4 regions of the Peribacillus sp. NPDC097224 genome follow, and region 2 is predicted to be linked to each of the others. Evidence: riboswitches for the same ligand, from Rfam matches in the RefSeq annotation. Region 2 holds a riboswitch; each other region holds the start of a gene.
The links. A riboswitch is a leader RNA that binds a small molecule or an ion and turns the genes downstream of it on or off. The one in region 2 is predicted to bind cobalamin.
Positions count from the first base shown of each region.

Region 1: linked by a shared signal. The riboswitch ahead of ACIQXR_RS06070 (helical backbone metal receptor) and the one ahead of ACIQXR_RS18930 (hypothetical protein) in region 2 are both predicted to bind cobalamin.
Region 3: linked by a shared signal. The riboswitch ahead of metE (5-methyltetrahydropteroyltriglutamate--homocysteine S-methyltransferase) and the one ahead of ACIQXR_RS18930 (hypothetical protein) in region 2 are both predicted to bind cobalamin.
Region 4: linked by a shared signal. The riboswitch ahead of ACIQXR_RS07780 (hypothetical protein) and the one ahead of ACIQXR_RS18930 (hypothetical protein) in region 2 are both predicted to bind cobalamin.

Region 1 covers NZ_JBIWDK010000002.1:534,472-542,924, reverse strand. Annotated here, with positions in the region: gene ACIQXR_RS06105 (YetF domain-containing protein) at 166-855, shown strand; tRNA gene ACIQXR_RS06100 (tRNA-Arg) at 1,000-1,073, opposite strand; gene ACIQXR_RS06095 (hypothetical protein) at 1,480-2,100, shown strand; gene ACIQXR_RS06090 (hypothetical protein) at 2,097-2,693, shown strand; gene ACIQXR_RS06085 (ABC transporter substrate-binding protein) at 2,706-3,836, shown strand; gene ACIQXR_RS06080 (FecCD family ABC transporter permease) at 3,851-4,849, shown strand; gene ACIQXR_RS06075 (ABC transporter ATP-binding protein) at 4,846-5,694, shown strand; cobalamin riboswitch at 5,816-5,993, shown strand; gene ACIQXR_RS06070 (helical backbone metal receptor) at 6,160-7,125, shown strand; gene ACIQXR_RS06065 (FecCD family ABC transporter permease) at 7,088-8,143, shown strand; gene ACIQXR_RS06060 (heme ABC transporter ATP-binding protein) at 8,150-8,453, shown strand, end outside.
Region 2 covers NZ_JBIWDK010000014.1:7,631-15,179, reverse strand. Annotated here, with positions in the region: gene ACIQXR_RS18940 (VWA domain-containing protein) at 2-1,396, shown strand; gene ACIQXR_RS18935 (ABC transporter substrate-binding protein) at 1,535-2,485, opposite strand; gene ACIQXR_RS18930 (hypothetical protein) at 2,489-3,034, opposite strand; cobalamin riboswitch at 3,197-3,416, opposite strand; gene ACIQXR_RS18925 (AAA family ATPase) at 3,605-4,561, shown strand; gene ACIQXR_RS18920 (DUF58 domain-containing protein) at 4,561-5,748, shown strand; gene ACIQXR_RS18915 (transglutaminaseTgpA domain-containing protein) at 5,738-7,549, shown strand, end outside.
Region 3 covers NZ_JBIWDK010000004.1:1,777-10,229, reverse strand. Annotated here, with positions in the region: gene ACIQXR_RS09510 (ABC transporter permease) at 1-394, shown strand, start outside; gene ACIQXR_RS09505 (ABC transporter permease) at 399-1,184, shown strand; gene ACIQXR_RS09500 (acyl-CoA thioesterase) at 1,225-1,701, opposite strand; gene metE (5-methyltetrahydropteroyltriglutamate--homocysteine S-methyltransferase) at 1,694-4,000, opposite strand; cobalamin riboswitch at 4,140-4,337, opposite strand; gene ACIQXR_RS09490 (potassium channel family protein) at 4,620-5,042, shown strand; gene bcp (thioredoxin-dependent thiol peroxidase) at 5,105-5,575, shown strand; gene ACIQXR_RS09480 (aminopeptidase) at 5,587-6,696, shown strand; gene ACIQXR_RS09475 (D-2-hydroxyacid dehydrogenase) at 6,842-7,786, shown strand; gene perR (peroxide-responsive transcriptional repressor PerR) at 7,931-8,374, shown strand; gene ACIQXR_RS09465 (YgzB family protein) at 8,442-8,453, opposite strand, start outside.
Region 4 covers NZ_JBIWDK010000003.1:223,154-231,606, reverse strand. Annotated here, with positions in the region: gene ACIQXR_RS07810 (YheC/YheD family endospore coat-associated protein) at 1-481, shown strand, start outside; gene ACIQXR_RS07805 (YheC/YheD family endospore coat-associated protein) at 511-1,581, shown strand; gene ACIQXR_RS07800 (YheC/YheD family endospore coat-associated protein) at 1,585-2,952, shown strand; gene ACIQXR_RS07795 (YheC/YheD family endospore coat-associated protein) at 3,003-4,145, shown strand; gene ACIQXR_RS07790 (YheE family protein) at 4,206-4,409, shown strand; gene ACIQXR_RS07785 (hypothetical protein) at 4,468-4,659, shown strand; gene ACIQXR_RS07780 (hypothetical protein) at 4,689-4,913, opposite strand; cobalamin riboswitch at 5,142-5,343, opposite strand; gene ACIQXR_RS07775 (MBL fold metallo-hydrolase) at 5,435-6,256, opposite strand; SAM riboswitch class I at 6,583-6,692, shown strand; gene ACIQXR_RS07770 (methionine ABC transporter ATP-binding protein) at 6,762-7,778, shown strand; gene ACIQXR_RS07765 (methionine ABC transporter permease) at 7,765-8,433, shown strand.

The sequences.
Region 1 (8,453 bases), on a different contig from region 2:
ATTGGGACAAGTTTAAACAATTTTTTTAAAAAAAGTAAAAAAATATACGAGTAATTATTATTTAGAGTCTTGTATTATTTCGCCTTCGAGAAAAATAACCTTTTTACGATATTTATATCAATTGTGGAAATAATATTGTAGAAAAGGGGGAATTGATTTGGGGTTATCGAAATAATCATTAGATCATCATTGTCCTTTGTTATTCTTTTGACTCTAACAAGGGTGATGGAAAGAAAAGAAATCTCAGAGATGACATTCTTCAACTTTGCTTCTGCCATTTCCATCGGTTCAATAGCGGGAAATCTTTCTTTCAACCATCGTTTAAGCATTCAAAATGGTATGGTCGCCTTAATGATATGGAGTTTACTTACGATCTTATCTGGACGAATTGTCATTAAGTCTAAAAAAGCACGAAGAGTAATTGATGGGGAACCCCTTATCATTATCAAAAACGGTAAAATGATGGAAAAACCACTTCGCAAGGTTAACTTGGATGCAGATACGTTAATGGCATTGCTTAGGCAAAAAAGTATATTCTCAATCACTGAAGTGGAATATGCCATTTTTGAAATTACGGGTAAGCTTTCGGTTATGAAGAAAGAACATAAGCAGCCTATCGTAAGAGGCGACATGAATATTGGAAATCTTCAAAAGAACCCTTCGCCCATCATAACAGGCGTTATTTCGGATGGGGTAGTCAACATGGATAACCTGGATCAGTTAAACCTTGATATGAAGTGGTTGAATGGTCAATTAGCTAAAGCTGGTATTACATCAATCTCTGATGTCTTTTATGCTGAAGTTCAATCAGACCGAACACTTTATATGGACATAAAGGAAGGCAGCCTTCATTAAATGGTATGAATAATTGGACAGGCTGGATGTCATATCCCTCTTTTAATAAACAACATACATCAATATTTCTACTTTTATCATTGTTCCAATAAAAAAAACAGCCAAAACCTCCATATTACAAGGTTTTGGCTGTTTTCAATTTAGCGTCCCAGATAGGAATCGAACCTACGACCTACAGCTTAGGAGGCTGTCGCTCTATCCTACTGAGCTACTGGGACATATAAAGGTAACGACGACTTTCTTATTATATTTGTTATTAGTAAACATTTCAAGGTTATAGCCTCTTGTTGCGAAAATATTCATGGGAAATTATCTATATTGACTGCCTTGTAGTGTCTGAATGGCAGTGTGAAGAAGGCGATAAATACCTTTCGCGCCATGCTTTTTCGTTCGACAGAGAAAGGCTAACTACGGTGGAGTCCATCAGTTACCCCACTAGTTTTTTGATAAAACCAACTGGATAAAAGTTTTTGTTGACGATGATAATCATTATCACTTATACTGATAAACATAAATATTCTATCTTGAAGTAATAAATAAAAGTGATTATATCCCGTTAAATCAACATTTGACAATATTTACAATCGAAAAAATATTATATCAATATAAGAAAGATGGTTGATTATGAAACCTATAGCCTATATAAGTACTGATATTCAATTCACAAGACTTAAAGACATCGATCATGAAAATGGTTTGGTTTCTTTGCAATTGTATGATATTCCATTTGCTGATTTCTCGGCATATGCTGGGGTCATCGTGACTAATTTCGTGGAAGAGGCCTTTTTACTTGAACATAAAGAAATCATCGAAAATTATTTGAATGATGGCGGCGTCATTCTTTCCCAAACCGAAAATTTCCTACCTTGGTTACCTGGTTGCGGAAATTGGATGCGTTCTCCGATTTCTTTGAAGGACCGTGAAATCCGCTTGACTGAGCCTGTACATCCTATGTTCGCAGGAATTGACCCTTATGATTTGAATTATAAAAAAGGGGTTCGTGGCTTTTTCTCAAGAGGATATCTTGAGGCTCCAGAACATTCAGAAGTAATCGTTGAAGACCAAGAAGGAAAAGCAATCATTTACATTGACCGAAAAACGACCGGTGGCACGATTGTCGCGGGTGCAGGAACGGATCTGTACCGCTTTGGAATCCAAGAAAATAGTTCGCGTGTGCTACGTCAACAAATTTTGGACTGGATACGCGAAGAGTATGAAGCAAACAAGGGGGAAACAAAGCAATGAAAGTGGCAATCTTAGATAACGGTTATAGTTTCCATCATCGTTTCTTTCAAATGGATGAGTTTGCTTATATGTATGATGATGTGCTTCAACTTCGTCAGCTCCATACATATGATTTAAGTCAATATGACACGCTAATTGTTAATGATCGGATGTCCCTAATGCTTTTAAAACGGTACCAATCGCTTTTCGTGAAGTTCCTTCAAGAGGGAAAACGTCTAGTCGTTTTCGGTGAAGTGCTGGATAATTGGCTTCCTGGTATAGACTGGGAGGAATCTGAAGTGAATTTCAGTTGGTGGGTGAAGGAGCATGGAGATTTACCTTTAATGGCTGAAAATACAGATCATCCTTTATATCAACATGTATCCCTATCAGATATGAAGTGGCATTACCACGGGACGTTCAAAGTTCCGGAAGGGGCAAAATCACTTGTGAATACTCCCGACGGTCGCTCGATCATCTACACCGATGATGTGTCTTATAAAGGCGAATTGATCATTACCACCCTTGATCCAATATTCCACATTGGACTTGGATTCATCGACCAATCTAAACCATTCTTACATGGGATGGCTAAGTGGCTTAGAGAAGGATAAGGAGGAAGTTTTATGAAGAAGAAATGGACAATGTTAGCGGCAACCACTGCGATGGCCGCTTTGATTACGGGCTGTGGAAACTCTGGGGATGATTCGAAAGGCAATACTTCAGAAAAACAGACGACTGCAGAGGAAAAAGTGATTCAAGATCAACTTGGCCGTGATGTAACGGTACCAGGTAAAGTGGAACGTATTGCGGTCGGTGGCATTCTTCCGTACTTCTCGACTTGGTATGTAGCGACGAATTCGACGAAGGAAGTTGTCGGCTTGCATCCTAATGCGTATAATGCCGCGAAAAACTCGATTCTTTCTGAAATATCACCCGATATTTTAAAGGCAGATACATCATTCATTAAAAATGGCGAAGTGAACGTGGAAGAATTGATGAAAGTCAATCCGCAACTTTACTTTGAAAAAGCACAGGACCAAAAGTCCATAAACAAATTAGAAGATGCAGGTGTTTCGGTTGTGGCACTCAACCCTATGGATGCAGCAGCTGCGGAGCCATTGGCTACCTTCAACAGTTGGTTGGAACTGACTGGGGAAATTACGGGCACTACCGAAAGAACGGACAAGTTCTTGGAAAAAGGCCAAGCCGTGCAAGCCGAATTGGATAAGAAATTAGATGGCATTAAAGATAAAGACAAGCCTAGAGCATTGATCCTCTATCAGCACAGTGATAAAAGCATCATGGTCGGTGGGAAGAACTTCTTTAGTAACCAATGGTTAAATGCTACAGGGGCCTATGATATAGCAGCAGAAGAAGTTACAGGAACAAAAGAAGTCAATATGGAACAAATCTACAAATGGAACCCGGATATCATCTACATTACGAACTTTTCGACAACTCAGCCTGAAGACCTAACGAACAATACAGTGAACGGACAAGATTGGAGTCAGGTCAGTGCTGTACAAGAAGGAAATGTATATAAAATTCCGCTGGGCATCTATAGATGGTTCCCACCAAGCGGTGATGCACCTCTTATGTTAAAATGGATGGCTCAGAAAAATCATCCCGAGCTATTTGATTATGATATGAAGGATGAAATCACGGATTACTACTCAGAGTTCTATGATTATGATGTAACGGAAGAACAAGTAGAGAACATTCTTCACCCATCTTCCGAAGCCGCAAAACAGTAAAGTAGGGAATGAAAATGAAAAAATGGAAAACGGTCCTCTTCTGGATATTGCCCATTGCGATGGTTCTCCTATCATTGAGCATCGGACGCTTTGGAATGGACTTAGGGACTCAAATTAAAATATTGCTTTCAACCGTGTTTCCAATCGAGCCAACATGGACACAGATGGAAGAAACAGTGGTCCTTCAAATACGTCTGCCACGAATTTTACTGGCCTTGTTAATCGGTGCGGGCCTATCGATTGCAGGCGCCTCTTTCCAAGGGATGTTCGGCAACCCCTTGGTCAGTCCCGATATCCTAGGAGTGTCTGCAGGTGCTGGGTTCGGTGCTTCCCTTGGGATTTTATTATTGGGACATGGTTTTGCATCTCAAGTCTTGGCACTTGGCTGTGGTTTAGCCGCCATCGTTTTCACGTTCATAATCAGCGGCAAAAAAGATTCACCGGTCTTCATGCTTGTTTTGGCTGGGGTTGTCACCTCCGCCCTTTTCCAAGCGTTGATCTCGTTAATTAAGTTTGTCGCCGACCCTGAGGAAAAGCTGCCAGCCATCACATACTGGTTAATGGGAAGCCTTGGAACGGCCACATACAAGGATTTATATGTGGGTGGACCAATCATCCTTGTCGGCATCGTGATTTTGTATTCACTACGCTGGAGAATCAATTTACTGACCTTACCTGAGGATGAAGCAAAATCGCTAGGTATCCCGGTCACTAGATTGAAGTGGACGGTCATTCTTGGTGCGACGTTAATTACGGCTTCTTCTGTAGCGATAGCCGGTATCATTGGCTGGGTTGGATTGATTATCCCTCATGTGGCAAGAATGCTCGTCGGGAACAACAATCAACTTGTCTTACCGGTATCCCTATCGATTGGTGGTGCCTATTTACTCCTGATCGATAACCTGGCACGTTCTGTAACGGCTACGGAAATTCCGCTATCGATATTGACAGCCATTATCGGCGCACCATTCTTTGCGATTCTACTTAGAAAGACAGGAGGTGGGTGGTCATGAAAATCGAGGTGCAGGGAGGGAATTTTTTCTATGCTAAAAAAAGAGAGAAAGCTCCTTTTCTTTACCAGAGCGACATTGACTTTTCGTTGAATGACGGAGAAATCATGGCGATCCTTGGCCCGAACGGTGCCGGTAAAACCACGATGCTGAAGTGTATCACCGGCCTTCTTGATTGGAAAAAGGGTCAAACGCTCATCGACGGAAAGCCGCTTACTGCGCTATCACGCAAAACGATCTGGAAACGAATCGGTTATGTTCCTCAGGCACATAAAATGGTTTTCGGATTTACTTTGGAAGAGCTTGTCATTATGGGAAGGGCGCCTTATATCAGTACGCTGTCCCAGCCTTCTGCAAAGGACCGGGAGGCTGCCATCGCTGCTCTTGAAATGGTTGGCATTGCTCACCTTGCCAAAAAGTCCTGTAATTCCGTCAGTGGTGGGGAATTGCAGCTGGCCTTGATTGCCCGGACGCTTGTATCGGACCCGGATGTATTGATTCTTGATGAGCCAGAATCGCATCTTGATATTCAAAAGCAAATCGTGATTTTACAGACACTAAAGCGGTTATCGAAAGAGAAGAACATTTCTTGTATCATAAACACGCATTATCCGAACCACGCATTCTACTTGGCTGACCATGTTTTAATGACTGCCAAGGAAAAGCGTGTGGTGTATGGCGAAGTCCGCGAAGTGATGACGGAAGCCCGGATGAAAGAGTACTTTGGAATCGAAATGAAGAAAATCATTTATGAGGAAGAGGATGACTTTTTGATTGAAACGATGGTGCCGAAAGATCTAGGTCTTTTACGTGATCAAAGTACATGCCGTTTTAATAGTGACATCTAAAGCTATAGAAGGCAGCCATGTGATGGTTGCCTTTTTGCGTTCCAAATCTTAATTTAAAGTAATCTGAAATATCATATAATACGATTTCCTAAATGGTGTATAATGAAAGGCAGTGAAATTATATACATATGAACAATTTGGTGTCTGTAAGGACTTGAAAGGGAAGTTGGTGAAATGCCAACGCGGTCGCGCCACTGTAAATGGGAGTTAACGGATGTATACCACTGTATGAATAATATGGGAAGGTGCCGTTAGCAATGACCATGAGCCAGGAGACCTGCCAAAATTGTACACCGGTAACCACGCGGATGGGGAGGTGTGTGGCAGAGCTATGTCCCTTTTTTGTTCCGTTGCCATACATGCATCCTCCGTTTTGATGGGGGATGCTTTTTTGTATGTCTTTTGATATTCGCAACACATGTGTGAAGGTCCAGAAATGAACTCAAAAATGATGGAGGTTTTAAGATGAGGAAGATATATAGTTTCATGCTTGTGATGGGATTGATGGTCGGTATACTGGTTGGCTGTAACGATGCCTCCCAGGATAGAACAGGAGAAAACCAGTCGACAAAACAAGCTGTTAACCAGGGCTTCCCGCTTTCGTTAAAAGATGCAGTGGGTAACAAAGTCACCATCGAGCAGAAACCAGAAAAAATTGTTTCATTAATCCCAAGTAATACAGAAGCGGTCTTTGCGCTAGGTTCGGGTGAGAAAGTGATTGGAGTGTCTGAAAATGACAATTACCCGGAAGAAACGAAAGATATTCAGAAGATAGGTGGAATGGAAATAGATACAGAGATGATTTTAGCCTTGCAGCCTGATATCGTTCTTGCTCATGAGAGTGCCCATAATTCCAAAGAAGGAATCCAACAGCTTAAGGATGCGGGTATTCCAGTTATAATCGTGAATGATGCTAAAAGCTTTAAAGAAGTGTATACGTCTATCGAGATGATTGGAACGGCAATAGGGGAACTGGATAAGGCAAAGGAAATCGTCAAGACGATGCAGACCAAGCTGGAAAAGATCAAAGAAAAGGCTAAGGCAATCAAGAGTGAGGATAGAAAAAGTGTTTTTGTAGAGGTTTCACCGTCACCTGAAATCTATACAACGGGAAAAAATACTTTCATGGATGAAATGCTGGACATCATTTCAGCGGATAATGTCGCAGGTGAATTGGATGGCTGGGTAAAACTCGATGAAGAGTCGATGATAGCGGCCAACCCGGATGTCATCATTACAACCTATGGTTATTACACAGGAGATCCAGTCAAAGAGGTAACGGGAAGAAATGGATGGGCCGACATTCAGGCAGTTAAGAATGGTGAGGTTTTCGATGTCCATTCAGATATTGTCACTCGTTCCGGTCCTAGGCTTATAGAGGGAGTAGAGGAACTTGCCAAATCAGTCTATCCGAACGTATTTAAAAACTAAACGGGCATTGGCCTATGTATTTGCCCTATCATTTTTGGTTATTTCGATATTGATCGGTATTTCCTTAGGATCGGTTTCCGTTCCTATACCAGTGCTTTTGCAAATCATTGGCAGGGAAGTCCTTCATTTGCCCCTGGCCATGGAACCGGATGGGACACTGACGAATATCGTGATGAACATCCGCCTGCCGAGGGTCGTGCTTGCAGGTTTGGTTGGGGCATCCCTTGCAATAGCAGGGGCAGCATTTCAGGGATTGCTCAGGAATCCCCTAGCTGACCCCTATACCCTGGGAATATCCTCAGGGGCTTCGCTTGGCGCAGTATTAACGTTGTTTTTGAATTTGTCACTGCCGTTTTTTGGCCTATATACACTGCCTACATTAAGCGTTCTTTTTTCATTGTTGACGATTTTTTGCGTATTGACCTTTGCAAGAAAAATGGATCGTTCCATGAAGGTAGAAACGATTATTTTAACCGGTATCATTTTCAGCTCGTTTTTAAGTGCTTTCATCTCATTGATGATTGCATTGACGGGTGAGGAGTTAAGGCAAATCATCAGCTGGCTGATGGGAAGTGTCTCGATGCGTGGTTGGAGTCATGTCACGATCATTTTGCCATTTTTCCTCCTTGGTTCTCTCGTTTTGATGATGAACACCCACGAATTGAATGCCATGACATTTGGGGAAGACCGTGCGAGGCACCTAGGCGTGAATGTTCAGCGGAGGAAGATGCTGATTCTGATCGCCGGCTCGATACTGACAGGGGCTGCCGTAGCCGTATCAGGGACGATTGGCTTTGTAGGGCTGGTCATCCCCCATTTGGTCCGCAGGATTTGGGGGCCAGACCATACGCATCTGTTGCCATTATCATTGATTGTGGGAAGCGGATTTTTAATATTGGCTGATCTGGTGGCACGAACGATCATCGCACCGACAGAATTGCCGATAGGTGTTATTACTTCGCTTATCGGTGCGCCGGCATTCGCATTTATTTTATTAAAGAGACGGAGAGAAGGGTAGAAGTGTATGCTTGAAGTTAAAGGGTTAACAGGAGGATATGATAATAAAACGGTTTTGGACTCCGTCTCATTTGATGTGAAAAAAGGAGAATTATTCGGTATTCTTGGTCCGAATGGAAGTGGGAAAACGACGCTATTGGGGATGCTTAGCGGTATCCTGCCGTATCAGGTGGGAACCATCGATATTAAGGGGAAAGACCTGAAGGGATATTCGTCCAAACAACTGGCACAGGTCATCGCCGTTTTGCCGCAGCATTCCTCATTGGCTTTTTCCTATACAGTAAAAGAGACCGTTTCCCTTGGGCGATATG
Region 2 (7,549 bases):
GATGGTGGAGAAAAAACAGTGGAAGCTAGGGATGATATGTCTGGCCACTCTCTTCGTTTTGCTTGCTCTTTCTGGTTGTAATACGAAAGATGAAAAGATGAACGGAGAAGAAAAGGAAGAAGTACGTGGTGAGAATACCGAAAAAAAAGGGCGTTCAGAAGAAGATGAAGAGCTGGAAGAAGATTTCGAGATTGCTACCACCGTTGAAGAAATGACTAAAGAAAACCCTGGGAAGTACACAGGGAATAAATACAATAAAGCCATTATACATAGAGCATTAGACAATCAGGACTTTCAGGAAAAGGATAGCTTCGAAGTTTATCAGAGCTTATTAAAACTAATGGGCGAAGGTGCAAACTACAAAGAAAAGTATCAGTTTTTCGAAGCATTCGACCCTTCCATTGAAACGGCGGTAACAGAGATGCCAGGTGGAATCACCATCGACGGCAGTGGTGAATTGGGAATCGACGTGAATATTGCAATTTTGCTTGACGCAAGTGGGAGCATGAACCAAAAAGTAGGCGGGAAAACAAAAATGGAGCTGGCGAAAAAAGCGATTAATGAATTTGTAGCTTCCCTTCCGGAAGAGGCAAATGTCATGCTCCGTGTCTATGGGCATAAAGGAAGCAACGATGATAAAGATAAGAAGATATCCTGTGATAGTACGGAAGTGGTTTATGATTTGGCCCCATATAATAAAGGGGACTTCAGGAAAGCTTTAGATAAATTTAAACCGACAGGATGGACACCGATTGCCAAGACCATTTCGGAAACAAAGAAAGATTTTGAAAAAGCGGGTTCAGAAGGTCAAAATATCATTTATGTCGTCAGCGATGGAATCGAAACCTGCGACGGTGATCCAGTGAAAGCAGCTAAAGACTTGCATGATTCCAATATTGAACCAGTGATTAACATCATAGGGTTCGATATGGATAGTGAGGGGCAAAAACAATTACGTGAAGTTGCTGAAGCTGGCGGAGGGAAATTCGAAATGGTCAATAATGCCGATGATTTCAATAAGATGTGGGATGAAGAGCGTAGAGATCTGTGGAACCAATGGTGGAATTGGGGCAATGAAAATTGGAGTACCGTTCGGGATGAACAAAATAAGAAGACATCGTCTTTACTTGATGAAAAAAACAGTTTTTCTAGGCTTTCCTCTGATGAAAGCAATCGCATGTATGAGGCTACGAGTTATTTAAAGGATAAGAAACAAATAAATTATGAGACTTGGGAGGAAGCTCGCAGTTTAGTCAAACAACGCCGTGAAATAATAAAAGAGTATTATGACGAAAAATATGAAGAATTGAACACGACAGTGAAAAATGAAGGGGAGGGTTTAAAAGAATCAATTAAAAAGAAAGAAGAAGAAATGAAAGAGAAATATAAAGATTAATAATCAAAGGGGCTGTCTAATAGCCCTCTTTCAAGAGGATTCATGCACAAAATAAAAGGCAGAAATGTTGTTATATCAACGTTTCCGCCTTTTATTATATATACGATTTCGGCGTAATTACCCCTTTTGAGTGTGTCTTTATTTGAATAATTGCGGATATATGGTCTTTGCAGTTAGTTCTACGGCTTCTCCGATACGCGGTCCGGGACGTGACATGACGTCTTCGCTAAGCTGATATACTTGGTCTTCCTTCACGGCGCTGACATCTTTCCAACCTTTACGGGATTTGATTTCATCCACAGCATTGTCCACATAGCCTACGGTTGTGATGATGGCATCCGGGTTGCGCTTGACGACTTCTTCATCTGCTATTTTCGCCCAGCCCTTTTGGTCGGCAAAGATATTTTCGATACCGGCAGACGCCAAGATCTCTTGCTGGAAGGTTTCAGCTCCCGCTGTATAGATTTCCGGAGAAGGGCTGATTTCGAAATATGTTTTTTCTTTAGAATCGACACTCGCCACTTTTTCTTCAACATCTTTGATTTGTTTTTTTATGTTTTTGACTAGGTCATCCCCTTGGTCCGTTACGCCCATGACTTTGGCAATTTGATCAATATCGCTATATACATCATCAAAGGTCACGGCTGATTTAATAATGAAAATGGGAATTCCCGCATCTTCAAGCGGCTTTAATGCTGCTTCATCGCCAATTGTGTAGGCAATGATGGCATCCGGTTTCAAAGAGATGATTTTTTCGGAATTGATCGTCATCGAATCAGAGACACGCTCGACATCTTTAGCTTCCTCAGGATAGTTATCGAAATCTGTCGCTCCAATCACCTTATTCCCTACACCAAGGGCATATAAAATCTCCGTATTACTGGGTTGAAGTGAAACGACCGTTTCCGGAACCTTATCAAATGTGATTTCTTTTCCACTATCATCGGTGACGGTATAGGATTTGACTTCTTCAGTTGTTGCAGGATCTTTTTTCTCTATCGATTTCTGATCATCATTCAAGGCACATCCTGTAAGGAAAAGGGCGACCATCAGAAGGGCAATCCAACTGGATCTTACTGTTCTTATCATGTTTTATTCCTCCGTTTTCTTTTTCATTGTTTTGGTTGGATAGGATTTGCTGATAAAGGGAATCTCTTCGACACCCAGTTGTTTATTGACATAGACAGCCATCACGAATAGAACATTGGCAAGCAAATGAGCATAATCAAAAAGAATCGCGGGCACATCTTTTTCCGTACTGACTTTATGCAAGGCACGGACGGATTTCTTGGCTTCACTACGGCAAGTATGCAAAATACAGGCTGCCGTCGATCCTTGGGGTAGCACAAATGTTTCGATGCGTTCTTTCACTTCAGCGACATAATAGTCATAGATTTCACTTAGGCGGTTTAGACCGTCTTCGGTTATGGCCAATTTCCCCCGGGCAGAACCATTTAAATGATAAGCCATCGGCAACAGTTCCATTAAATCCCTGTAGACTTCAGGAATCTCTTTCGTGAACGACGCTGCCAGTCCCATTTGAGTCGTCAATGAATCGGTGCGAATTTCATAATCAACGGTTGAAACTGATTCGCGCATGAATGGGTAGCATAAAAAGCGGGCATCCTTCTTTTCCATAATTTTTCCTCCTTTTTAATAATGTGAATGACCTTCGTATTGCTTTTCGGCGCAAAAGAAAAAGCCGACCAAAGGTATTGGTCGGCAAACAAACATCTATGTATCTCGAACGAAAAAAAAGATGGAAGATTGCCGTACAATCCTCCTAACTTCCGAAGAGCAAAATACGATAAAAAAAAGGCAGGTCTCCTGGCTCGTGCATCATTTTACTCTAAGAACCTTCCCATTTGGATTGAATGAATGGTATCGTGCGTGCGGATTCATTCACAAACAGTGGCATATTTCTTATTTCATTAGCACTTACAGTTGCGGAAACAGCTTCGGTTTTACACCGAATTCCCTATTAAGCTGACAAGTCAGCACCTATTTTCTGCAAGGTTTATATTCACTTAGTACCAGTCTATCATAATTAATTACTTAAATAGTGAAAAGATTTCAAGAAATCTCTTTTATAGGGGTATTATTCTAGTAAACTCACTTTGTAAGGATAAATTGGAGGTTAATGTAAAATGGATGTCGAATAAATAAGGGTTAAGCATGAGTGATTTACATAATCATGGGAGGTAGAGAATGGTTTATAAACAAGTGAATCAGAAACTGGATATGATTTTGGAAAACATTGAAAAGGTCATTATTGGAAAAAGAGATATAGCAGAACTAAGTCTTGTGGCGCTCCTTTCTGGTGGACATGTCTTATTGGAAGATGTCCCGGGCGTGGGGAAGACCGTCTTGGTCAGGGCGCTAGCGAAATCCATCGGGGCGGATTTCAAACGGATTCAATTCACGCCTGACTTGCTACCGTCCGATGTAACGGGGGTATCGATTTTCAATCCGAAGGAACAAGAGTTCATCTTTAGACCGGGGCCAATCATGGGCCATATCATTTTGGCCGATGAAATCAATCGGACATCACCGAAAACGCAATCCGCCCTACTTGAAGGAATGGAAGAGGCAAGCGTGACGGTGGATGGTGTGACAAGGAAACTGGAACAACCGTTTTTCGTCATGGCCACTCAAAATCCAATTGATTACGAAGGCACATACCCACTTCCAGAAGCACAGCTAGATCGTTTTTTATTGAAAATGAAGATGGGGTATCCGGAAGTGGCAGAAGAGATAGAAGTGTTGCATCGGGCCCAATATACGGCTCCGATTGAAGAATTGGAATCCGTGATTTCGTTAGAGGAACTGATAGATTTGCAGATAGAGGCAAAGGCCGTGATCGTGGATGATACGATAAAGACGTATATCGTCGAGTTAGCTAATCAATCACGTAAGCATGAAAGTGTATATCTTGGGGTGAGCCCACGTGGATCGATTGCCCTAATGAAGGCAGCCCAAGCCTATGCGCTCCTAAAGGGAAGGGATTACGTTTTACCTGATGATGTGCAGCATTTGGTACCGTTCGTTTTTACCCATCGGCTAATCCTTAATCCGGAAGCGAATTACTCGGGGGTGAATGCTGACATGGTGATACATGAGGTAGTGGCTACGACGCAGGTACCCGTGAAGAGGGCCGTGACCTAATGCGGAATGTGCTTACCATACTGAAGAAAAACAGGAATGTCTGTGGGATCATAGTGCTCATGCTCATTTCCTTTTGTTTTGCGATGTTTCAAGGCGGGTTTATCAGTTGGTTCATTTTCTATACCTTTTTGCCGTTCGGTGCGTACTCTATGATTCTGCTGTTTTATCCACTTCAGGCTTTTGAAGTGGAGAGAAGAATTAGTAAACACGAATGCCAGGCCGGAGAGTCGGTAGATATGACATTGGTATTCTCCCGGAAAAACAGACTGCCTCTTTTATATATGGTGGTAGAAGAGGATTTGCCGATGGAACTGGAAAAGAAAACATTGGTTTTTCCAGGATTTAAACAATCCTTCCAATTGACATATACCCTGGAGAATCTGCCAAGAGGAGAACATGTCATCCAATCGGTTCGCTTCAAAATAGGGGACTTCTTTGGACTCTATGAAAAAGAAGCGACAGTGCATGCCCCTTTGAAACTCACCGTTTTCCCGGCTTATCAGGAGTTGAATTATAAACAGTTGGAGCATGTCTTCGATCAAGGACAAGTTGGTACGACGAAAAAAATACAGCGGGAACATTCGGTCGTGTCCGGAATCAGGGAGTATCAGCCGGGTGATCAATTATCCTGGATAAATTGGAAGGCAACGGCCCGAACAAGTGAAATCATGACGAAGGAATTTGAAGTGCAGAAAAACCGTGATGTATTTATTATGCTTGATGAGTACGCCTCTCCCTTCTTCGAAGAAGCTATCGTACTTGCGGCCTCTTTGGTGCATGCCTTGATAAAGAAGGGTATGGATGTTGGGTTAACCAGTACGGGATCAATGGAGGCCGTACCGGCTAAAGGAGGCAGTAAACAGAGGAGAAGACTCTTTTACCGTCTTGCAAAATCAAGGGCCACACATACAAACGTCTGGAATGGAAAGAAGAACAAGGGAGTTGTACCATCAAACGCTTCTGTAATATTCATTGTGTCCGAATTAACGATGGAAAAGATAGAAGGTTGGAATGCATTTACCGGGAATAAAGCGATGACGGTATTTTGCGTGAAAAGTCAGGGAGACTTCACGGGTGAGGAAATACGTGCGAAGTCGGTGGCGTTGGCTCGTGGAATAAAGTTGGTCTTCTTTGAACAGGGTCACCTTCAAAATGAACGAACCGAGGTGAAGGCAAATGAACGCTGATTCTACCAAATCGGAAAGGTGGATGCATGTTTTCTTATATATATTTGGTCTTCTATTGATTACCGAATGGTTACGACCCGTAGAGAAGCTTACGGATACAGGAAATATCTTGATTTTCATTATCTTTGTGTTATTTTCCTTGCTCCTACACTATTTTGGTATCCACTGGTTTGTGCGTTTCATCCTCGTAAGTGCCTTTATATTAATTGCGGTCCATTTCTTGTATTCGTCAGATCCTTTCCTGACCTTCAAATGGCTTACTGGTGATTTGCTGGATATAACGGCTAACGTTTCGAATATGTATGAGGGGAAGTGGGAGCTGCTTTCCAACCCCTTTAGAACGCTGTTGTTTTTCGTGCTTCTTTGGCTTGTGACATACTTGATTCATTACTGGGTGACGGTGAGACGAAACATATTTTTACTTTATATATTAACGATCATTTTCCTATCGATTCTCGATACATTCACACCATATGATGGGGATATGGCCATGATCAGGATCATCATCATCGGGTTTTCGATGCTTGGTGTGTTGGCCATGCTACGCTTGTCCATACAAGAGAGATTGGTGTTTTCAGGAGGTTCATTCAGTAAATGGGCCATCATGCTAGCGGGGATGCTGTTAGTAAGCGTCCTCGTTGGTTTCACTGCTCCGAAGTTCGCGTCACAATGGCCGGACCCTGTACCGTTCATTGTTTCTTATTCCGATAAGGTGACAGGAAGTGATGAAAGCTCCGTTGAAAAACGGGTGGGGTATGACGAAGATGATTCATCACTTGGTGGGTCGATAGAGCCGGACAATACGGTCATTTTTTATAATACGACCAATACCGGACACTATTGGAAAGTCGAGAACAAAGATATCTATACCGGAAAAGGGTGGGTTTCCGTTGAGGGAATGGAAGACTATATCAGTTTCTCTAATGGTCAGGATTTGAAGGATATAAAAGAATTTGAGATTCCTGAAGTGTTGAAAACGGAAGACATGAATACAAGGGTAACCATGATGGAAAGTTACTCTCACCTTCTTCATCCCCAATCAGGGTACCTGAAGAAGGTAGAGGCTGAGAATGGAGATTGGTTTAAATATTATACAAATATGGACAAGTACATTTCGGTAGACGAAGGCAGTAAGCCTCTTACCACGAAAGAATATGAACTGGTTTATGAAATGCCTAGCTATGATCTGGCTGACTTACGGAAAGTTACGGAACAGGATGAAACGATGGATGTCCTCATGGAAAGCAATACACAGCTTCCGGAGGGATTGCCAACCCGTATCTATGAACTGGCCAACGAACTTACGGTGAATGAGGATAATTGGTACGATAAGGCAAAGGCGATAGAAAATCACTTCGACGGTCCTGAATTCAGCTATTCTAAAGAAGACATTCCGTATCCAGGCGATAATCAGGATTATGTGGATCAATTCTTGTTCGAGACCCAAATTGGGTATTGCGATAATTATTCAACGGCGATGGTCATTTTATTACGTGCCGCCAACATTCCGGCAAGATGGGTAAAGGGATATACGGAAGGGGAGAAATCAATTTATAAAGGTGAATCCGCCTATAAAGTGACGAATAATAATGCCCATTCATGGGTGGAGGTTTATTTTTCAGGATTGGGATGGGTACCATTTGAGCCTACGAAGGGATTCAATGGGCAAATGGATTTTTACAATTCGGATTTGAATTCGGAAAATACGGAGGAAACCGAGCAGGAAGACAAAAAACTAGTGGAGCAAGATGAGACACAGACTAGAGAGCGCCCGGATACACCCGAAAATGAACCTGGATCA
Region 3 (8,453 bases), on a different contig from region 2:
TTTGCCAAATGAACCGGCAACATGGGGGCTTTTCGGAATTTCCCTGTTATTCAGCTTCATCATCAATACGCAAATCAACTTATTAACGGGAATTACGACATTTTTCTTATATAATAATGCCGGATTGATCCGGGCGAAACGGGTCATTGTTGATTTGTTTTCAGGCTTGTTATTGCCTATCAGCTTTTATCCAATCTGGGCACAGGACATCATGAAGTTCCTGCCGTTTCAAGGAATCAGCTATGTCCCGAGTATGATTTTCACGAATGGATACGGAACGGGAGACATCGGCATGGCTCTTTTACAGCAATTGATCTGGGTCATCATTCTCGTTATCCCCATCCAGGTTTTATGGATAGTCGCAAAAAAACAGCTGATTATTCAGGGAGGTTGATGGGATGTTCTACGTATCAATGTTTTTTCAATATGTGAGTCAATATATGAAAACGAGATTGCAGTACCGGGCTGATTTCGTCATCGAGATTCTTTCTGATTTGTTGAACCAAGTCGTGAATCTGGTGTTTATCTTAGTGGTCTTCGGACATACGGAGTTCCTAAGTGGGTGGAGCCGGGATGAAATCATTTTCATATACGGTTTTTTCCTTATCCCGTTTGCGTTATTTTCATCCTTTTTCAACATCTGGGATTTCAACGATCGCTACATCGTCAAAGGGGAGATGGACCGGATTTTAACAAGGCCGATTCACAGCCTGTTTCAAGTCATCTTAGAGCGGATTGAGCTTGAATCATTATTTGGTGTCGTGACCGGTTTGATCATCATCTTCTATTCCGGTGTTTCGTTAAACCTGGAACTAACTTGGTATGACCCGATTCTCTTCATCATCTTTGCAATCGGCGGGGCACTCGCGTATGCCGCCATCTTTGTTGCGATTGCAAGCATCGGCTTCTGGTCTGATGCCAAAACGTCCATCATGCCGATGATGTACAACATCGGGAACTACGGGCGCTATCCGGTTGATATTTATAATAAGGTCATCCGCTTTGTTCTGACTTGGGTGCTGCCGTTTGCCTTTGTCGGTGTGTATCCCGCTTCCTATTTTCTTAGAAAAGAAGAGTGGTACGCGTATGCATTCGCCACACCTGTTATAGGGGTCGTCTTTTTCATGATCTCAATCTTCATTTGGAATCAGGGTGTGAAAAGGTACCGCGGAGCAGGAAACTAAAAAAAATCCCTTCAACAATTTTGTTGAAGGGATTTTTTGCTTATATGCGTTTGTTTTTTCTCTCAAGATATCTAGCTTGTGCTTGGACGTACTGCCGCTTTTCTTCTTCCGTTTCCGGTTGGACCTGTGGAACCGGTATAGGCTTTCCATCTTCGTCTATCGCAAGCATCGTTAAAAAAGCGCGGGCGGTGAGTTGCTTTTCGCCAGTCAACAGGTTCTCCCGTTCTACTTTTACGAATACCTCCATTGACGTTCGATGGGCACAGGTGACATAGGCTTCCAAATTGATAGCATCCCCGGTCTTAATGGGGGCCAGGAAGTCAAAGGAGTCGCTTGAAGCGGTTACGACCGGTTTCCGGCAGTGGCGCATCGCTGCAATGCAGGCGATTTTATCCACATACGCCATCACTTTTCCACCAAAGATGGTATTGTGATGGTTCGTATCAGGTGGAAAAACGAGGTCCGTTAAAAACGTCCGTGACTGTTGAACGGGAATGCCTGTTGTTAAATCAGTCATTTTCCTGTTGGACCAATAGCTTATTCCGGACAACCGTTGCGGCTTCGACCATATTTTTCAGTGAAGCGACGGTTTCTGGAACGCCCCTTGTTTTCAGGCCACAGTCAGGGTTGATCCAAAATTGGTCTTTATCCAGTACCTTGATGCCACGTTCGATCATATCGACCATTTCTTCCACTGCAGGAACGCGAGGGCTATGAATATCATACACACCAAGGCCGATTCCTTTTTCATATGTTTTCTCCTCGAATGCGGAAGCGAGCTCGCCGTGGCTGCGGGACGTTTCAATGGAAATCACATCAGCGTCCAGGGAAGAGATGACATCCATGAAGCTATTGAAATCACAATAGCACATATGGGTGTGAATTTGTGTTGTGTCTTCGACGCTCGAAGTGGAAATCAGGAATGAATGGACCGCCCAGTTTAAGTACTCATCACGGTCGCTTTTTTTCAATGGAAGGCCTTCACGCAGGGCTGGTTCATCGACTTGGATCATTTTGATCCCTGCTGATTCCAGTGCCTCTACTTCTTGTTTCAAGGCCAATGCCAATTGATAGCAGATATTTTCCCGTGAAATATCGTCACGGACGAACGACCAGTTCAGAATCGTAACAGGACCGGTCAGCATTCCCTTCACCGTTTTTTTCGTCAAGGCTTGTGCATACACACTTTCTTTGACCGTCATCGGATCGATGAAATGGACATCTCCATAGATAACGGGAGGTTTGACACAGCGGGAGCCGTATGATTGAACCCAGCCTTTTTCAAGGAAGACGAAGCCGCCCAATTTATGGCCGAAAAACTCGACCATATCGGTTCGTTCAAACTCCCCGTGCACAAGGACGTCCAATCCGATTTCTTCCTGGATATCAATCCATCTGCCAATCTCCTCGTTCACGAATGCTTCATATTGATCAGCCGTCCATTCACCGCGTTTGAATTTCCCGCGGGCCTGTTTAACTTCCGCGGTCTGCGGAAAGCTTCCAATTGTCGTGGTTGGAAGGAAGGGCAGGTTGAAATACGCCTGTTGTTTTTGATAGCGCTGTTTAAATGGCAGGGTACGGCCATGGGATTGCTGCTTCGCCTGTTCGACAGCGGATTGAACGTCTTTATGGTTTCTGGCCTTTGAATTATTTAAGGTCTGCCATGCAGCTTTGTTTGCCGTCACCTTTTCTTCGATTGATTCTGGACCTTCGTTGTTTCCTCTGACCAAAAGTGTGATTTCTTCTAGTTTCTCATCAGCAAAGGCAAGGGCTTCTTTCACTTCGCTAGCTAGTTCTGTCTCGTTTCGAACCGTCACTGGAACATGTAGCAGGGAGCAGGAAGGTTGAAGCCAAATTCGATCTTCGGCTACGTGTTTCGTAATGGACTCGACCAACTTGATTTTTTTCGTCAAGTCAGAAAGCCAAATGTTTTTCCCATCAATCACACCTGCCCCAAGTATTTTATCTTGCGGGAAGCCGACTGTTTGAAGATTGCTGAGATTTTTTCCTTTGTCATGGACCAAATCAAGGCCAATTCCTTGAACGGGCAAGTCGATCACTTCTTGGTAGTGCTCTACAGCATCAAAGTATGTTTGCAGCATGATGTTCAGGTTGGGGACAGCTTCGTTCAATTTTTCATACAGGTATGTAACAGTTTTCATCTCGTCTTTGGAAAGGGAAGAAACAAGGGAAGGTTCATCGATCTGCACCCACTTCACGCCTTCTTGTTCCAGCTCTCGCAAAATTTTTGTGTATAAAGGCAACAGGCTCAGGATGATGGCCGGAAGATCACTTTTTTCATAGCCCTTTGACAAAGAAATGAATGTGTAAGGTCCGACTATAACTGGTTTCGTATCGATTCCTAGTTTTTCCTTGGCTTCGCGGTAAGCGGCAAGCGGCTTGTTTTCTGTCAACGTAAGCTGGGACTCTTTTAGCTCTGGAACGATATAGTGATAATTTGTATTGAACCATTTCGTCATTTCGGAAGCGACTTCATCCTTGTTCCCACGGGCCATTGAATAATAAACGGAAAGGGGGACCGTGCCACCCTTATAAGCCGAATAGCGTTCTGGCACCAGGCCGAACATGACGGACATATCGAGCATTTGATCATATAACGTAAAGTCGTTAACCGGGATGATATCGATGCCTTGATCTCTTTGTTTTTGCAAATTGCCTAAACGGATCGCTTCCAATTGCGCCATGAATTCCGTTTCATTTAATGTTCCAGCCCAATAGGCCTCTAATGTACGTTTCCATTCACGATCCTCACCGATTCGTGGGTACCCTATATTACTACTTTTCAACACATCCATCTCCTTTTAATGAAATAACAACAAAAAAGCATCCCTAACCGTCAAAAGAGAAAGTTAGAAATGCTTAAAATAAAGGGGCACGAAAATACCCCTTATCATTATAAGGTCCCTAACACCTCCCTATCTCCCGTAGGTTAAAACAGTGTTGTCGAAATAGGCAGGTCTCCTGACTCAGGGAACTCTTACTTAGCACTAAAAGCCTTCCCAATCCAAAAGGACCAGTGGCATCAAACAAAAGCGCTATACATTCCCATTACAGTGGCGGGACCGTGCCGGAATTACACCGGACTTCCCTTTTAATCCTAAAAGCTTAGGAACCTATCTCCACATATGAAATTCATAAAAAACTCCGTCCGCATAAACACGGACACTAAAATTTACAAAATATTATAAAAACTTAACCCATCTTAGCATATCCCGACCAAATGGGTCAACAAGGAAAAAGTCGGGAAATGGGGTCTGACCCCCACCATGTGGCACGAGATCCCATGCTGTATCTACGTTCTCTTGATGGTGCAGCAGCTGGGAAATAGGGTCTGACCCCTAAAACGAGCATATATTGACTCGCAAAAGAGTATGTATAAGGGAAGTGGGTTGTTTTTGAAATGAGGCGTGGGGGATGACCTTTTATATTTTGATTGTGGGGATTATCTTTTGCATGGTGATGAGCATTCGGACCTTATTTCTTTCTGAGTCGGAGGCAAAGAAGTTTTCTCTTGAAGATATGCTGTGGCTCGGCAATTTATATGCGACATTATTAGTCGGTTTTGCACTGATTTATTTATTATACGAGCTTCAGAATCATTCGGTGATTCTTGATATGGGCAATCGCTTGGATGGGACCTTTTCCGAGCAGCTGAAGACTTCATTTTATTTTAGTGCGATGACGATGTTCTCCGTCGGATACGGGGATATCTCCCCAATCGGAATTGGCCGGATGATCGCGACAATCCAAGCTTTCATTGGCTATACGCTTCCTGCGGCATTTGTGATCAGGGCTGTCATCGATTTTGAACAGAAGGAAAGAAAGAACAAGAAATGAAAGTTGTGTTTCTTTCAATTATTGGGTACGCTTACCATGATGAAAGAAATGGAGGGTTTAGAATGACGGTCGAAATTGGAGAAAAAGCACCAGACTTTCAATTACCAGCAAACAACGGAGAACAAGTTACCCTATCAGGATTCAAGGGTAAACACGTTGTATTATATTTTTACCCAAAAGACATGACACCCGGTTGCACGACGGAGGCTTGTGATTTCCGTGATGCTAATGAACAATTCGAAGAGCTTGATGCTGTCATCATAGGCATTAGCCCGGACCCGGTAACACGTCATGAAAAATTCATTGAAAAACATGGGTTGCCTTTCCTGTTGCTTGCTGATGAAAAGCAAGAAGCCGCTGAATTATATGGCGTATGGAAATTGAAAAAGAACTTCGGTAAGGAATACATGGGCATTGAGCGTTCGACTTTCCTGATTGATAAGGAAGGAACGATCGTTAAAGAATGGCGTAAAGTCAAAGTAAAGGGCCACGTCGAAGAAGCGTTGGAAACTCTTCGTGACCTAGAAAAATAAGGTACAGGCTAATGAAGGATGAGCGACTTATCAAGCTTGCCAAGCAGCTGATTCATCATTCACTGAGGCTGCAGGCGAAAGAGCGGGTCTTGATCCGTGGGCCTGTTGCAGCAAAGGCCCTATTGAAGGAACTGATTGACGAAGCCTATAGAATGGGGGCCTATCCTTATGCGGAACTTGAAGATGACGAAATTACCAGTCATCTGCTAAAAGGGAATGTTAAGGAACAGCTCGATACCTTATCAAAATGGAATTATAAGAAATACGAAGATGTGGATGCAGTCATCATCATATCGGGCGATGGAAACGAAGGGCGAGGAGTGAGTGTCCCTCATGAGAGATATCGCCTTCAGGAGGATGCCATGAAAACGTCCACCATGTTCTTCGTCAATAACCGGCGCTGGGTGTTACTGAATTATCCGACCATTGGTTCTGCAAAAAATTCCGGCATGAGCTTTGAGCAGTATGAAGATTTCTTGTTAAACGTGTGCACACTTGATTATCACAAAATGGAAAAGTCCATGAAGCCTCTAAAGGATTGGATGGATCAAACGGATCAAGTTCGGATCATATCGCCGGGGACTGACTTGGCTTTTTCCATTAAAAATATCCCCGCTGTCATTTGCGCTGGTAAAAACAATCTTCCAGATGGTGAAGTGTTCACGGCACCGGTAAAAGACAGTGTCAATGGCACGATTTCCTTCAATACTGCTTCCGCCTATCAAGGAGAGGTATTTGATGGGATAACCCTTACATTTAAAAAGGGAAAAATCATGAAAGCTTCTTCCAATCAGTCGGACCAAATGAATCGTTTGCTCGATATGGATGAAGGGTCCCGGTACATCGGGGAATTCGCCCTGGGAATCAATCCGTATATCATGGAACCGATGGGTGATATCCTATTCGATGAGAAGATTAGCGGCAGCCTCCATCTTGCCACTGGTCAAGCTTACCAAGAGGCCGATAATGGAAATCAATCATCGTCTCATTGGGACATGGTCTTGATCCAGCGACCCGAATATGGCGGCGGAGCGATCTACTTTGATGATATACTGGTTCGTAAGGACGGTTTATTCGTGCCACGGGAATTATGCGAATTGAATCCAAATCAATTAAAATAAAGCCCTTTTTAATAGGGAGAGGCGTTTGTCCAACTCAAATAGAGGACCCCTGAATATGATTTAGTAAGGGAATACCTCCTCATAGAAAGTTGCGCGGGACATTCAGTGCCCGTGTTTTTTTATGTAAAGAAAAGGAGAGATAATCATGTTAGTATTTTCAACAATCATTCCGAATGAAGACATTCAAAAGAAGATGGCACAAGCATTTCCCGATTTGACATTCATGTATCAAGAAACTTGGGCGAATGAAAAGCTCCAAGAAGCCGAAGTTCTTATTACATATGGAGAAGATTTAACCGATGAAATCATTGAAGAGGCAGTGAACGTGAAATGGATCATGGTCATGAGTGCCGGATTGGAGTTAATGCCTTTTGCCGCCATTGAGAAACGCGGAATCATGGTGACCAACGCTAGGGGCATCCATAAAATCCCGATGGCTGAATATACAATCGGCATGCTTTTACAGTATGAAAAGAAATTAAAACAACTAATTGAGAATGAAGCGGGAGAAATCTGGGACCGGAAGATAGAAGTAGGCGAGTTGAATGGAAAAACGATGCTGATCCTAGGAACGGGGGCAATTGGAGGGGAAGTGGCACGTCTTGCCAAGGCTTTTAGAATGACGACCCTCGGAGTGAATCGTAGTGGGAAAGCCGTCGAACACATCGATCATCTATACGCCCTTACGGAGCTTGAGAAAGCATTGCCCAAAGCGGATTATATCGTAAGCGTCTTGCCTAGTACGGATGAAACGAAGGATTTGTTAAAGAAAGAACATTTTAAAGCAATGAAACGTACAGCCGTCTTCGTGAATATAGGACGGGGAGATCTGTTCAAGGAAGACGTGCTCATAGAGGCCATGCAGGAGCATGAACTCGCTCATGTGATACTGGATGTATTCGAACCTGAACCGCTAGTGAAGGGCCACCCATTCTGGAAAATGGAGCAGGTCACGGTAACCCCGCACCTATCAAGCAAAAGCGGCGAATATTTACCAAGGACCTTTGCAATCTTTGAAGAAAACATGAAAGTCTACCTAAAAGACGGAAAGGATTTCATTAATATCATCGACCCTAAAAAGGGATACTAGGACCAACTAGAAAAACAGGAAATAATTAAATGAATGAGGAATAAACTAAGGGTGTAGATATATTGACAAAGCTTGCTTATGGGGAGTACACTATTTATAAACATTACAATGTAATAATTCATACTTAATTAGAAAAAGAGGTGGATGACGGTGTCTGAAGTTCAGTTGAAAGAAGCGTTGGATTCCCTTAAAGATACCGGTGTAAGAATAACTCCTCAACGCCATGCAATTCTTGAGTATTTGATAGACTCCATGTCGCATCCTACTGCTGATGATATTTATAAAGCGTTAGAAGGCAAGTTTCCGAATATGAGTGTGGCTACGGTTTATAACAACCTGCGTGTGTTTCGTGAAGTGGGATTGGTCAAAGAGCTTACCTATGGCGATTCGTCAGCTAGATTTGATTTCGTAACAACGAATCATTATCATGTTATCTGCGAAAGCTGTGGTAAAATCGTCGACTTCGATTATCCTGCATTGGATGAGGTCGAGCACTTTGCAGCACAGGTCACCGGATTCAACGTAAGTCACCATCGGATGGAAATCTATGGGGAATGCACGGATTGTGCAAAGAAAGAAGCGCATTAAAAAAAGTTCCGCCACTTGGTTGGAACTTTTTTTGTTGCAAAAGCACTGTAACTAAAATCCATTCCATTCAGTCATTCAG
Region 4 (8,453 bases), on a different contig from region 2:
AGCCTTGAAAAAGTTTTGCCGGAATCAAGCTTACATCCTTCAAAAGGGGATTTCCTTATTCGAGATCGATCAGAAATTAGTGGATTTCCGCATCCTGCTTCATAAAAACGGACAGCATCAATGGAAGGTCACCTCCATGGTTGCACGAATCGGGGATTCGGGAAATATCGTTTCCAACCTCGCACAAGGTGGTGTCATGAAGAACGGTTTCGACTTTTTAAAAGAGATCGTGGATCACCAAGAAGCCAAACGTTTATATCAAAGCCTCATCCGTTTAGCCAAGAAGACGGCAGTTGCGCTTGATGACAACCATCCGGAATTATTCGGGGAGCTGGGTATCGATTTAGCCCTTGATAGTAACAAGCATCCTTGGATCATAGAAGTGAATTCGAAGCCCTCAAAAAAATTCCAAGGTACCTATGAAACATTCCGGCCATCTGTAAAGTCGATTATTGAGTTTATGTATGCGATAAATGAGTGAAGACCATCCATAAAAGGAGTTGCTGGCACGTGTTAATAGGGCTAATGTCCACGAAAGATACACAAGAAAATCATTATTTCACCGAGCTAGCCAAGACGGCTAAAACCCTTGGCATGAATGTTTGTAAGTTCGTACCGGAAAATATGGACGTTGATTCGAAGAAAATCAAGGGCGAGCGCTTTGATGGGGAAAAAGAAGTTTGGCTTCCTGCTTCACTTGACCTTCCTGATTTTGTATATGACCGTTGTTTTCATGGCATTTCCCGTGAGCACAATGATATACGTGAGAAAATAAATTGGTTAAAAGAAAACTCGAATTTTCTTGGGCTTGGCCTCCCTGGCAAATGGGATGTTTACCGAACATTGAAAACCAATCCCCTGCTTCAAGCCTTTTTCCCAGAGACGGAGCGGGTCACGACACCTGAGCAAATAATCGAGCACATGGAACGCCTGGAAAAAATCATCATTAAGCCCGAGTTTGGATCAGGCGGTCTTGGCATTTACCTTCTGACGAAAACTAAGGAAGGCACAACCGTGTCCATGACCAAAAAAGGAACGAAATATGACCGCCAATTCGAATCAAAATCGCAACTGAATAAATGGCTACAGCACTTATTAACTCGCTATAGTTACCTATGTCAACCTTATTTAGAATTGAGCAACCAGAAGAACGAACCATTCGACTTACGGATTTTGCTTCAGAAAAACGAAAAAAACCAGTGGCTGGAACGGGGGCGGGGCATTCGTCTTGGGAAACAAGATCATATCACTTCCAATCTGACGACTGGCGGAGAGGCCTTATCGCTTGAAGACTTCATGAAAAAGAATCCTGATTCCATCCCGGTAACCGTCGAACAAACCATCCAGCATATCCTCCGGACTCTCCCTGTGGAGACGGAAGGCGCTTTTCAAAGGCTATTCGAACTTGGAATCGATTTAGGCATCGATAAGGCGGGGAAAATTTGGATCTTGGACATTAACTCCAAGCCCGGAAGAAAAATCATCCAAACACTCCAACCAGAGTCCATGAAAGAAATTTATCAAGCCCCGTTCAAATATTGCCAATATTTATCCGAACATCTTCTGAAAGCAGGTGAATGACCCATGCGAAAGACATACCCTGCAGAGATTGCCAACATCCCCGGCCACGTCCTTTTTTATCCGTCTGACCTTGGGGAACTGGGGGATATCGAATTAATTTATTTTGGGCAGCATTCCTGCCCTGCAGCCGTCAAGCCAAATCCAGCCATCAAGCAATCAATCGTACTCTCGAATAGTCTTGCAGATTCTTTGATGTTCAACGAGATCGATACTCCCCTTCATTTATTTATATACGGGAAGAGCCTTCATATCGGCCCGCTCATTGGAATTTTCTCATCAGGCTTCACAGGCATTTCCAATAAACCGCTTGGGGAACGTTCCGGCTTTTTTTCGAAATTACTTTCTCTCAGTCAAACAACCGGTTGTATCCCCTTTGTTTTCGGTGAGAATGTCATCAATTGGGATCAAGAAACGATTAAAGGATATGTATATGAGAAGGAAAACTGGCAGATCAACGAATTCCCTTTTCCCAACGTCGTATATGACCGGCTTCCCAACCGAATGACGGAAAACCGTGAGGGGCCAAAGGAAGTGAAGCAAAAGTTCCAAAAGGAATATAAGATTCCTTGGTACAATCCTGGTTTCTTCAATAAATGGGATGTTTACGAACGGTTGAATGCGGATGATCGGGCTTTGCCATTTTTACCGGAGACCTACCCTTTTCAATCTCTATCCGTCGTCGAGACGCTTCTGTCGCATTATCGCCAAGTCTATATCAAACCCATTCATGGTAGCCTTGGCCTCGGCATTCATCAAATTCTGTATGATAAGCATGAAAATGTCTACTATTGCCGGTATAAAAATGAGGAACAGGAAAACAAATTACAAAAGTTCTCCACACTCGAATCCATCCTCAAACATGTATTTCATAATCGACCGCTTGAGAACCTGATCGTTCAACAAGGCATCCCGTTAATCCGCTCTTCAAAGCGGCCAGTGGATTTCAGGGTCCATACGAACAAGGACAGCAATGGGGTTTGGCAAGTGACGGCCATCGCCGCAAAAGTTTCCGGGGCTGGCAGTGTGACGACCCATATTAAAAGCGGCGGGGTCATCAAGACGGTTGCCGAACTATACGGAGATGACGAAGAAGCTAAACGGATCGAGGAAAAGCTATCAGAAGCCGCTCTTATATTAAGTGAAAGCATCGAGGAGCACCTAGATGGCATCATAGGAGAAATCGGCTTCGATTTCGGATTGGATAAAAAAGGGCAAGTATGGATGTTCGAAGCTAATTCTAAACCAGGCCGTTCTATCTTTTCCCATCCAAAGTTAAAGGAATTTGAACTTTTAACCAGGAAGCTCAGCCTTGATTATGCCATTTATCTTACCGAACAGACGATTTCACAAACGATTGGTACACAGAAATGAACATTTTTTATGATGTTCCCTCTGAGAGATGGAGCCATAACGAGGAAGATATGCAGCTATATGCGGGAGCCGCGAATGAGGAAATCCCTTTTAAGCAGGACACCCAGGATCAGGCACTTTTTCCGATTACTTTATTTCCGGGAAACCGGGTGCTAGTCGTTGGTATCTTGACCTCTCTAGATCCAAAGAAGGAATCAGGTATAGGGGGGAATTTGACACTTTTTCAGAATTTATCTCAATATTTATCGAATCATGGGATATTGGCCTATGTATTCACGGTTGAATCCTTGCTTTCCAACTACATGAAAGGCTTCATCTTTTCTTCACAAACGAACACATGGAATGAGGTAAAATTACCACTGCCCGATATCGTTTATAATCGCATTCCCAAAAGGGGATTCGAAGCATCGGAAAGTTTTCAAGAACTCCTTTCCTTTTTTAAAGAACATCGCATCACTTTATTCAACCCTCATTTTTTGGATAAGTACTTGATGTACGAAGCATTGACGGAAGATGGATCTCTAGCCCGCCATCTTCCATCGACCATAGACCTATCCGACCCTACCCAACTAGCGGACTTCTTACATTTCCACAAACATATTTATTTGAAACCATGCAAAGGAAGCCAAGGTAAGGGCATCTACACCCTGCTAGAAAAACCTGATGGCACCCTCCAATTCAATAGCCTGAAACATCAGGAATTGTACCCTGATTTCTCCGCGTTTTGGGAAGCCAATAAGGCGTCGCTCAAAAAGAGGGGGTATCTGGCCCAACGAGCGGTCATTCCAAAGAAACTGAATGGACACCGATACGATTACCGTATTCTTGTTCATTATGAAAATGGGTTTTATAAAGTGACCGGCAAGGGCGTGAGGATGTCGCAAACCCAGGAAATCACAACCCATACGCCAAGGGGGGGAAAGCTTTTTCCCTATCAGCAGCTACAAACGAGGCCGTTAAACAGGAAGTTGGCGAACATTGCGCAAAGATGTGGAATCATCCTCTCCAGGAAGTTTGGCTTTCTTGGGGAATTCTCCATTGATATCGGGGAAGATACATCCGGTGCTCTATTCATTTATGAAGTCAATTCAAAACCCATGCAATTTGATGAAGAGGAAATTGAAGCGAGCCGCCTACTACATTTAAAAAACCTGTTCATTGAATTAACTTTTCCGAATCACATAAGAAAATAACCTCCATCCTGCTTTTTCCATTATAATGAAATGAGAAACAGCGATATGGAGGTTATACATATGATTACGCATTTTCAATGGAAGCCGTTGCACAAGAATTTACCTGGCTGGAAGATTTCCTTTTACTTCAATAAATTGGCCGTCCAAGCCCTCTATCATAAAGATGGGTCCATTGAGTGGTTAACCAATCCGCCTGTAGAGTCAGAGGAAGAAAAACTCAAGGGCATGATTCATGATTTAATGGTGTACCACGTGTACGACTAAATAGAATAAAGAATCCCTCTTTGGCTAACACTAATAAAAAGCCAAGGAGGGAGTTCATTTGGATAAAGAAAAGATTACATTTCTGAAGGATACCGAGTATGACGGTAAGGATTCTGTATATCTCGATATCGATCGTATCATCAATGAAGGACTTGCTGGCGGAAACGTCTATGAAGCCGCGGACACCTTGAACATTGAGGAAGCCCATGACTTTCATGATGAAACGGAACCGAACATCAATAAAGATTGAAAACAAGAGCTTCCCTTATGGGCGGCTCTTTACTTGATTTCTTGATAGCCGAATATTTCTAGATTCACTTGGCTAAAGGCTCTTTCAAGATTTGCTTCGTATTCTTTCCTATCTTCTACGTTTTTGCCATGAACCTGGATTTCCTCAATCAAGCTTGCTCGGCAATCATCTAAAGATATCATTTCTTCCACACAAAAGTTACGCATGATTTGCGCTTTTAAATAGTCCGTAAAATGCTCAACTGTACCAAACAATGATATGGCCCCCTATGATAGCTGTCCTGTCTAATTAACAGGATTCTTTTTGAATGTTGTCCAATATGGACTTGTAAAAAACAAAAAACAACTTCCCATTCAGAAGTTGTTAGAGTGCAAACGAAACATAACAAAAATGACCATGATTCCCCATTTTTCTACAAAAATAAGAAAGCATGTTCTTGCTAATTTTTCGCACTTAACACCCCCTATCCTCGTAGGTTTCTGGCGTTGTGCTAAAAACGGGCAGGTCTCCTGGCTCATGATCATCGCTTTTCGAACCTTCCCATCTTTTCTTGCAAAAAAGACAGTGGCATTCCTTCGAATCGCTCTCATTTACAGTTGCGGGACAGCGTCGGATTCTAACCGACTTCCCTTTTAAGCAGATAAGCTACATGTTCTTATCTGCACCCATTTCTAGACGAAATACTATTTTTCAGTTTAACTGTATCAAATTTTCACTAGGATTACAATGAGGCTCCCGCCTTGTTCTTCGACCCTATCCCCCATCCTCTTATTCATCATTTCTTCCTTTCCTCTGAATACAACCTACTCTCTTTCAGTATCGATGTAATGATATGCTCCGAATCCCATTCATGACCGGATATCTCGATAAGCGGATACCGATTAGGCAACACGTTTTGCTGAATTTCATGGACTTCCAATCCTTGATCATGCAAACGCAAAATTTCACCGCGCAGATTTTCCAAGTAGCTGAGCTTTCTTTCAAACATTTCCTTCCCGTTCGGGACATACCCGGCGTGGCAGCAAAAGACCTCTACAAAATCATACCGAAGCAGTTTCTTGATGGATTCCATGATGAACGGAATTGATTCCTCCCTTAAAACGAGCTTTGTTTTCGGCGTTACAAACAGGTCACCCGAAAACAGCATGCCATTACTATGATTCAGGTAAACCATATGGTCCCTCGAATGCCCTGGTGTAAAGATTGGCTCCCATGTTTGAGTGCGTGAATGGACGACCCCTCCCAATGGTTCTGCCTTGAAGGCATCCCTGTCTCCCCAAAAAACTCTGCGGTAATCGGGATATTCGGCATCCTTTGCACAAATATCGAGGGACATCGGATGAATATAGATGGGGACGTTCCTATGTTCCTGTATCCATGCGGCCCCACCCGTATGGTCTTCATGATAATGCGTCAGCGCCACCATATCATAATCAGCGGTTTCAAAGAATGGAGTAAGTTCCTTCAACAAGATTTTTGCCCCCGTATCAACTAACATGCCATCGGTTAAGAACACATTCACGCTCATGCCTGATTTGTTTCCTTCCGGTGTCCCTTTTACGCAAACCACATCGTTTATCGTTTTCATTTCCAGCATGACTTTCCACCCCAATCATTTTTTTGGAAAACCTCATCATCCTTTATTTTCTAATTCACTTACAATAAATGTATTATCTCTCCATACTTTTTACAAGTATAATATTTTTTCTAATGATGGGAGTGATCAAAGTCCATATTCTTACGCAGACAGGCCATGTAAGATCCGGGACGTTCCGTGTAACTTAGCAAATGGCCACTATAATCTGGGCAAGTAGATCATTCGATTCATAATCTTGATAAAATTCAAAAAATAATTGACATTACTGTATTTAACAAATAATATAGATTATATTAAAAAAATAATAAAATACTAAAATAGTAATTAACTTATCAAGAGTGACTGAGGGACCAGGCCCTATGACGTCCGGCAACCGCCCCAAATCGGGAATGGTGCCCCTTCCTGCAGAATGAAATACCATTCTGAAAGATAAGACGGGATATAATTTCGCTGCCTCTTTCTGAATGATAGAGGTAGCTTTTTTATGTATAAGGAGGATAGCATCATGATTGAAATTCGTTCAGTTCGAAAGGAATATATCTCGAAGAATACCCGAGTTATCGGAGTGGATAATGTATCTTTAACCATTCAAACGGGAGAGGTTTATGGGATTGTCGGGTATAGCGGCGCGGGAAAGAGTTCATTGATTCGCTGTCTGAATCTTCTTGAGCGTCCGACCAATGGTAGCATCATCATCGATGGCGTCGACTTAACAACCTTATCAAGCCAGGAGCTTCGCAAACAACGCCAGAAAATCGGCATGATATTTCAGCATTTTTCCCTAGTCAGTTCCAAAACGGTTTTTGACAATATCTCCTTCGCCTTGAAAGCCGCCCATCAACCAAAGGAGGTCATTACCAACCGCGTTCTAGAGCTTTTGGATATCGTTGGCCTTCGTGATAAAAAAGATGTTTATCCGGCTCAACTCAGTGGCGGACAAAAACAGCGGGTCGGCATTGCACGGGCCTTAGCGAATGACCCTACCGTCCTATTATGTGATGAAGCGACATCAGCCCTTGATCCAACCACAACGAAGTCGATCTTACAGTTGTTGAAAAAGATCAATAAAGAACTGGGCATCACCATCGTGTTGATCACCCATGAAATGGAAGTGGTCAAGGAACTGTGCCATCGTGTCTCCGTCATGCAAGATGGACGAATTATCGAAGATGGCCCTGTTTATGAAATATTTTCACAACCCAAACAAGAACTGACTAAGCAGTTCATCAGCAGCGTATTGGATTTTGAACTTCCTCCCCACCTTATTAGGGAAAACAAAGGAACGATTATCAAAATACAATTTGAAGGGCAAACCGCTGGTGAATCGATACTCTCGGATACTCTACAAAACTATTCTGTCAGAGGGAATATCCTGCACGGGAAAATTGAATATATCCAGGATGTCCCTCTAGGAATCTTGATCATCGAATTGATTGGTGAGCCTGAAGAAGTGCAAGTAGCCCTTGAATACATAAGAAGCCGGACCCAATCCGTGGAGGTGTTAAATCATGTCACTGCTTGATTCCATCATCAATATTTTGCCTGACCTTAATAAAGCCTTTCTGGAAACGATTTATATGGTCGGAATTTCCCTTGCGGTTGCCCTCCTGATTGGACTGCCTCTAGGAGTGTTGCTGTTTACGACGACCAGAAATTTGTTCTTTGAACATATCACGTTGAATCGGTCCCTCGGTTTCGTGGTCAATCTAGTCCGCTCGATTCCGTTTATCATTCTTTTAGTCGCTTTGCTTCCTTTAACCGAATTCCTTACCGGGTCAACAATTGGACCGCTAGCGGCTTCCGTTTCCCTATCAGTCTCCGCCATACCTTTTTTCGCTAGGATCGTAGAATCTGCATTGAGGGAAATAGATAAGGGAGTGATTGAAGCCGCGATTGCCGTGGGCGCTTCCCCATGGATGATCATCAAGGATGTGCTTCTTCCTGAAGCAAGGCCTGGAATCATCCAAGGCGTGACATTAACGACAATATCACTCATCGGCTTCTCGGCTATGGCAGGAACAATCGGCGGAGGAGGAATCGGTGACCTCGCGATTCGTTTCGGCTATTACCGTTATGACAACACGATCATGATCACAACGGTGGTCGTTCTGATCTGTCTTGTCCAAATCATCCAAATGATAGGCGATAAGGCCTCTCACTATGTAAACAAACGATAAGATTCATGAATGTTAACGAT